One region of the Advenella sp. genome, then DNA from elsewhere that is predicted to be linked to it. Evidence: predicted binding sites of a transcription regulator. Region 1 holds the regulator's gene; the other holds the start of a gene.
The links. Region 1 encodes HrcA, which represses chaperone genes, less so after heat shock. Its sites were predicted from a motif close to TTAGCACTCNNNNNNNNNGAGTGCTAA; they were not measured.
Positions count from the first base shown of each region.

Region 1 (3,420 bases):
GTCGCCGCGGGCGCCCAGCGTGAGCGCCAGTGCATCGATAAGGATGGATTTGCCCGCACCGGTTTCCCCGGTAAAGACCGAGAAGCCGGCGTCGAAGTGCAGTTCGGTCTGTTCAACAATGACAAAATCACGGATATGCAGGGAACGGAGCATGAATACGTACTTCTGTGATGAATGGGATTGCTGGGTTGTGTGGGTCTGGGGCCCTGGCGCGGATTGCTAAGCGGCTTCGGGCATGATATTCCAATGCAACTTCTGGCGCAGGGTAGAGAAAAAGCTGTAACCTTTGGGATGCAGAAAACGGATCTGGTGGTCTGCCTTGGTAACCACGATTTTGTCGCCCAATTGCAGATCGGACCAGGTTTGCATGTCGAAATGCACGCTGGCGCCTGTTTCTACCCGACCCACTTCGGTCAGGGTCAGGGTGAGCATACCGGTGTCGGGCACCGCAATGGGGCGGTTCGACAGGGTCTGGGGGGCAACCGGGACCAGCAAAAACGCATTGACTGCCGGATGCAGGATCGGGCCGCTGGCGCTAAGCGAATACGCGGTAGAGCCGGTCGGGGTGGCAACGATCAGCCCGTCGGCACGCTGCCGATACATGAGCGTTTCATTGTATTCCACGCAGATTTCGATCATGCCGCCGCGACTTGCCCGGTTCAGCACCACATCATTCAGTGCCAGGGCACAGGTCAGGGTTTGACCGTCGCGCACGACAGAGGCCTGCAGCAGCGAGCGGTGTTCAATATCGTACTGGCCGTCAAGAACCGATTCGATGGCCTCCAGGGCGTTCTGCACGGGAATGTCGGTGATAAAGCCGAGCCGCCCGTGGTTGATGCCCAACAGCGGGACATCGTACTGGGCCAGCTTGCGGCCGACGCCCAGCATGGTGCCATCGCCGCCCATGACAATAACCAGGTCAGCCTGGTTGCCGATTTCGGCAGTCGTTGCCGTGGGATATTCGGTCACTCCGGTATTCTCGGACGTTTCCTTTTCAATCAGAACCTGTCGGCCTGCTGCGTGCAGCACACCAGCCAGCGCACGTAATGGGGCATCAAGACCGGAGTCGTGATATCTGCCGACCAGCGCTATGGTTGAAAAATGCATAATGAAACCATATACAATAAACGAAACGACAATGAAAAGTAACTAGAAGTACCGGAAATGAAACCTACGGCAACCGTCATAATACGTTATTCTACATTGACTGCAGGTTTAACAATTAACGTGCCCGTAAAATATCCTCTGGTACAAACCACAACAGACCCACCATGGATGATCGCGCAAACGCACTTTTGAAAGCTCTGATCGAGCGGTATATTGATGACGGACAGCCGGTAGGCTCCAGGACGCTGTCCAAGCTGTTCGAGCTCTCGCCGGCCACCATCCGCAATGTGATGGCGGACTTGGAAGATCTGGGCCTGATTCACAGCCCGCATACCTCCGCAGGTCGCATTCCCACGCCCCGAGGATATCGCCTGTTTGTGGATAATCTGCTGGTGATCAAGCCCTATGAACTGGAAGAGCCCCCCGAGCTGCATGATATTTTTTCCAACACGGCGCCCAGCAAGGCGCTTAGCGTGGCCGCATCGCTGGTGTCCAACCTGACCCAGTTTGCCGGCGTGGTGCTCACACCCAAGCGCTCGCAGGTATTTCGCCAGATTGAATTTATCCGGTTGTCGCAGCGGCGTATCCTGCTCATTATCGTGACGCCCGATGGCGATGTGCAGAATCGGATTCTGTCCCCCGTGCACGACTACACCGAAGCTCAGCTCATCGAAGCCGCAAATTATTTCAATCATAATTTCGCCGGGAAATCCTTTGAGCAAGTGCGCGAGCAGCTCGGAACCGAGCTGAATCGACTCAAAGAGGAAATATCCTTGTTGATGCAAGCCGCGGTGGACGCAGGCAATGACGATGATCAGGAGTCGTCCGTGGTTATTTCCGGTGAGCGTCGGCTGCTGGAAATCACGGATTTTGCCACCGATATGGATCGCTTGCGCAAGATGTTCTCGCTGTTCGAGCAGAAAACCGATCTGATGCAACTGCTCGATGTGACAGACCGATCACAGGGCGTGAAGATCTACATTGGCGGTGATTCACGCCTGGTGCCCATGGAAGATGTCTCGGTTATCACTGCGCCCTATGGCGTTGACGGGAAAATCGTGGGTACGCTGGGTGTGATCGGCCCAAGCCGTATGTCCTACAATCGAGTCATTCCTATTGTGGATCTGACGGCCAGGCTGTTGTCCAACGCGCTCAGTCATCAGTAAGGGCAGCACGCCCCACTGGTGCAGGCAGCGTGGGGCGGTCCATTGTGGCGGTTGCAGGTGCTGCGGCCCATGGCCGGTGCGCAATCCGGGTACAATCCCATGTCGATAATGCATTTGTAAAAGCCGCCATACATGGCGCTTTTTTTGAGTTGCCGCGCTGTTCGTGTCTGGCGCACAGTCTGATGGGCGGCACCGTATCCGCAACCTACAGGAAAGCATGAATACAGGAGTTGTACTGATTAACCTGGGCACCCCGGCCAGTCCAGATGCAGGCGCAATCAGGGCCTATCTGGCGGAGTTTCTGTCCGATCCGCGCGTGGTTGAAATTGCGCCCGCCGTCTGGAAACCAATTCTCAATCTTGCGGTCCTGCCGCTGCGGCCGTCCAAACTGGTGCCAAAATACCGTGAGATCTGGATGGAGGATGGTTCGCCGTTGCTTGTGTATGGCAAGCGCCTGGCCCAGGGCGTGCAGGCGCAGCTGGATCGCGAGCAGATTGCCGCCACCGTGGTGCTGGCTATGCGCTATGGACGACCGTCGATGCAGCAGGCCTTTACACAATTGCGTGAAGCAGGCTGCGAGCGCATTCTGATCGTGCCGTTGTATCCGCAATTTGCCGCCAGCACAACCGCAACCATTTTCGAGCAAACGCTGGCGCTGTTTCGCGATGCGCGTGATTTGCCCGAGTTGCGTTTCGTCAAGCGGTTTCATCAGATGCCCGGTTATCTTGATACGCTGGCGCAAAATGTGCGCGACTATTGGCGCGAGCACGGTAAGCCCCAGCAACTGCTGCTCAGTTTCCATGGCTTGCCCAAACGCTCGGTGGAGCAGGGCGATCCCTATCTGCGTGATTGTACGGCAACGGCCGAGGCGCTGCAGCTGCGTCTGGCCGCAGAAGGGGTGCCGATCGACATCGCCTTTCAAAGCCGGTTCGGCCGGGCCGAATGGCTCGGCCCTTCTACGCTGTCGGTACTGCAGGCCTATCCGGGAGACAATATCCGTCACGTCGACGTGCTGTGCCCTGGCTTTGTAGCCGATTGTCTGGAAACGCTTGAGGAAATCCGAATTGAGTGTGCTCGTGCGTTCAGTCAGGCAGGAGGCGAGCAGTTTCGCTATATTCCCTGTCTGAATGACCACCCGGCATGGATC
Region 1 is NZ_JBQEAU010000015.1:14,114-17,533, reverse strand. Features, by position in the region: gene recN (DNA repair protein RecN) at 1-153, opposite strand, end outside; gene ACTIKR_RS04500 (NAD kinase) at 220-1,107, opposite strand; gene hrcA (heat-inducible transcriptional repressor HrcA) at 1,272-2,273, shown strand; gene hemH (ferrochelatase) at 2,491-3,420, shown strand, end outside.

Region 2 (3,420 bases), on a different contig from region 1:
TCGGGCGTTGCCAACAACAGAATACCGTCGTCAGTCAGGGTCCAGGCATGCAACATGACCCCGTGCCGGGCAAGCCCATCAAAAAGCCATTTCTGCAGGGTGTCCAGGATCCGGCTGCCAGCCCGAGCGCGCAAGGCAAGCGGAAATAGAAACCGGGCGTGAACCAGTTGCGGAATGCCGGGGGCGTAAAGCCGGGGTAATCGGGCCATGGAATGTACTGTACACTGGATGCGAAGCCGTCATGGCCACGAAACCGGCAAAACCCGCAGGTTACCGGCGTTTTTTTTCATATATTGTAACAATGATTGAAACAATGCTATGGTAGAACATAGCCGTAAATTTGGCAAAAAATCGACAACAATCATCATATCAGGAGTAGGGGCCTTCCCATGAGCGACAAACTCGAACTTTTAAGTGAACATTATTGTTTTGATGGCTCGCAGCGCTTTTATCGCCATACCTCGCGCGAAATCGGCCTGCCCATGCAGTTTTCAGTCTACATTCCGCCGCAAGCGGCACGCGGCCCTGTGCCGGCCCTTATTTATCTGGCCGGTCTGACATGTACCGAAGAAACGTTCATGACCAAGGCCGGCGCGCAACGCATGGCTGCAGAGTTGGGTTTGCTGCTGGTGGCGCCGGACACCAGCCCGCGTGGCGCCAATGTGCCGGGCGAAGATGAGGGCTGGGATTTTGGCACCGGCGCCGGTTTTTATCTGGACGCCACCGAACCAGGCTGGAAAGACAACTACAAAATGTACAGCTACGTGACCAAAGAATTGCTGGAATTTATTCCGGAATTTGGCGGCGATCAAAGCCGTACAGGCATTTTCGGACACTCCATGGGCGGCCACGGAGCGCTGACCATTGCGCTGAAAAACCCGGAGCTGTTCCGCTCGGTGTCGGCATTTGCCCCCATCAGCGCCCCAATGAACTGCCCGTGGGGCGAAAAAGCCTTCAGCGGCTATCTGGGGCAGGATCGCACAAGCTGGGAAAACTACGATGCCAGCAAGCTGATGGAACAAGCCAAAACACCGTTCCCGGACGGGCTTTTGGTCGATCAGGGCCTGGCTGACAAATTCCTGGCTGATGGCCAGCTGTTGCCGGAATTGCTTGAGGCGGCCTGCGCCAAGGCCGGGCAGCCCCTGACGCTGCGGCGCCACGAGCACTATGACCACGGTTATTATTTCATTTCTACATTCATGGAAGATCACCTGCGCTTTCATGCAGAGCGCCTGAAGTAAGGGCTGAGCTGAACAGGCAACCGGCAGACCCACTGCGGTCTTATCCGGTTGCTGACCCACCCAGAACGACCAGTCATGGTGTGTTCCGTCACCCGGGCAAGTGAGATCTTTAATACAGCGTTGATATAGCGCTCTTTAAAATCGAAAAGCTCTCAGATGGAAATCGTCAAACAAGCACCTGACCATTAGCATCAGACCGTAGCACCGAGCCAACTGCCGCCTTCTCGCCATCGAGCGCCACCTTTTTGAAAAACCTTCTTTTCCAAAGGCACATGCTGCCCCACCCTTCCCCGTATTGCACAATGCATCGCAGTACACAAACGAACGGGGGAACGATTGGATGCAGCAGCGGTCTTATTAAGAGAAGAGCAGAATGTTATTAAAACAGAACATTAAAACGCATATTCAAACGAACGCATCAGCAGGAAAATGAAGTCTGGATACAGGTTTGCCGGCACGAAACAGGTTTTTGTTACGATTTTTTGCGTATTTCCCAAGCTCAGTGCTGCCTGCCCTGTCTGCAAAGACAGGTCGCCGTGTCTCAGCGCCTCAGGGCCGGCACAACAGCGAATAACTCGCCAAATAACCGTTTGAAACGGAACTTTTTAGCTTATGCCCACTCAATATTAGCACTCAGCGACAGAGAGTGCTAATATATAAGTACTTTGAATATTCCTTGTCAGGAGATATACAAAACCATGTCAAATCAAGCGCTTACACTGCAAAACTCGATTGCCTCGGCGATTACCAATCCTGGTGCGCTGGGTACAATTGAGTCTTACATTAGTGCTGTGAATCGCATCCCCATGCTCACACCCGAGCGTGAGCATGAATTGGGCGCGACCCTTCAGGAAAAGGGCGATCTGAACGCTGCGCGCGAACTGATCATGTCCCATCTGCGGCTAGTTGTGTCCATTTCCCGCCAGTATCTGGGCTATGGGTTGCCCCACGCCGACCTCATCCAGGAAGGCAATATCGGGCTTATGAAAGCGGTCAAACGCTTCGACGTGACCCGTGGTGTGCGCCTGGTATCCTTTGCCGTGCACTGGATCAAGGCCGAAATTCATGAATACATCATCCGCAACTGGCGGTTGGTCAAAATCGCGACCACCAAGGCGCAACGCAAGCTGTTTTTCAATTTGCGTAGCATGCGTCCCGATGGCCAGACGCTCACGCCAGAACATATCGAAGGCATTGCCTCCAAGCTCAACGTGCGCCCCGAAGACGTCAGTGAAATGGAAGTGCGCCTGACCGGCCGCGACATGTCGCTGGAATCGCAAGACGACGATAGCGATGATTTCGCGCCCATTTCCTATCTGTCCGACGAAGGCGAGCAGGAACCAGGTACGGTACTGGACCGCCGGGCCCATGACGATATGCAGGGCACGGGCGTATCCAACGCCCTGGCTGTCCTGGATCCCCGCTCCCGTCGCATTATCGAGGCGCGCTGGCTGCAGGACGAAGGCGGTAGCTCTACCCTGCATGAACTGGCCGATGAATTCGGCGTGTCGGCCGAACGTATCCGCCAGATTGAATCGGCCGCGCTCAAGAAAATGCGTGGCGCATTCGCCGCCTAACCCCATGAAGCCATAACGTCGCTTCGACAGGCCACAAAGCGCACCCCTGTGAACTGCCCTAATTTGGACGGTTGGAGATTACGGGTCAAGGCCTGAGTTCGGTACTATACCGGGCTCAGGCCTTTTAGTTTGGTTCTTGATGCGTTGACGATTGTAGTAGCGAATATAACGATGCAGGGCTAGCTGCCGTTGCTCGATAGAACCGAATTTGGCCAGATAAAAGCACTCTGATTTGAGTGTGCCGAAGACGCTTTCCATTGCGTCATGTCGGAAATACATTTTCTACCTGGCCTTTAACCCATCAACCAATGTTCGCGTCATCTGATCAGCCAATATTGCTCTTGATTCAGGTGTCTCATCCTTCTCCGGCCGGTACCAGATTAATGACCACTGGATACCACCTAGCATTGTTTTTACAGCTATTGAAACATCTACGTCACCCAATGTTTTATCGAGTTTCGCAGCAGTCAATTGCTTTTTGAAAAGCGCCTCAAAATCATCTCTGCACTTTATCAGTGTATCCAGCGTACGGCGCTCACTCGGCGTCGTGGCTCCAAACCGATGCATCTGTACCCCTTGAGCGACAACGCTTTCATAGGTGT
Region 2 is NZ_JBQEAU010000008.1:15,889-19,308, reverse strand. Features, by position in the region: gene ACTIKR_RS02490 (hypothetical protein) at 1-209, opposite strand, end outside; gene fghA (S-formylglutathione hydrolase) at 390-1,241, shown strand; gene rpoH (RNA polymerase sigma factor RpoH) at 1,940-2,818, shown strand; partial or broken gene ACTIKR_RS02475 (IS3 family transposase) at 2,923-3,079, opposite strand; gene ACTIKR_RS02470 (TetR/AcrR family transcriptional regulator) at 3,101-3,420, opposite strand, start outside.
Region 2: rpoH (RNA polymerase sigma factor RpoH) is a predicted target of HrcA. The motif match lies at 1,868-1,894, and genes of this name have one in related genera.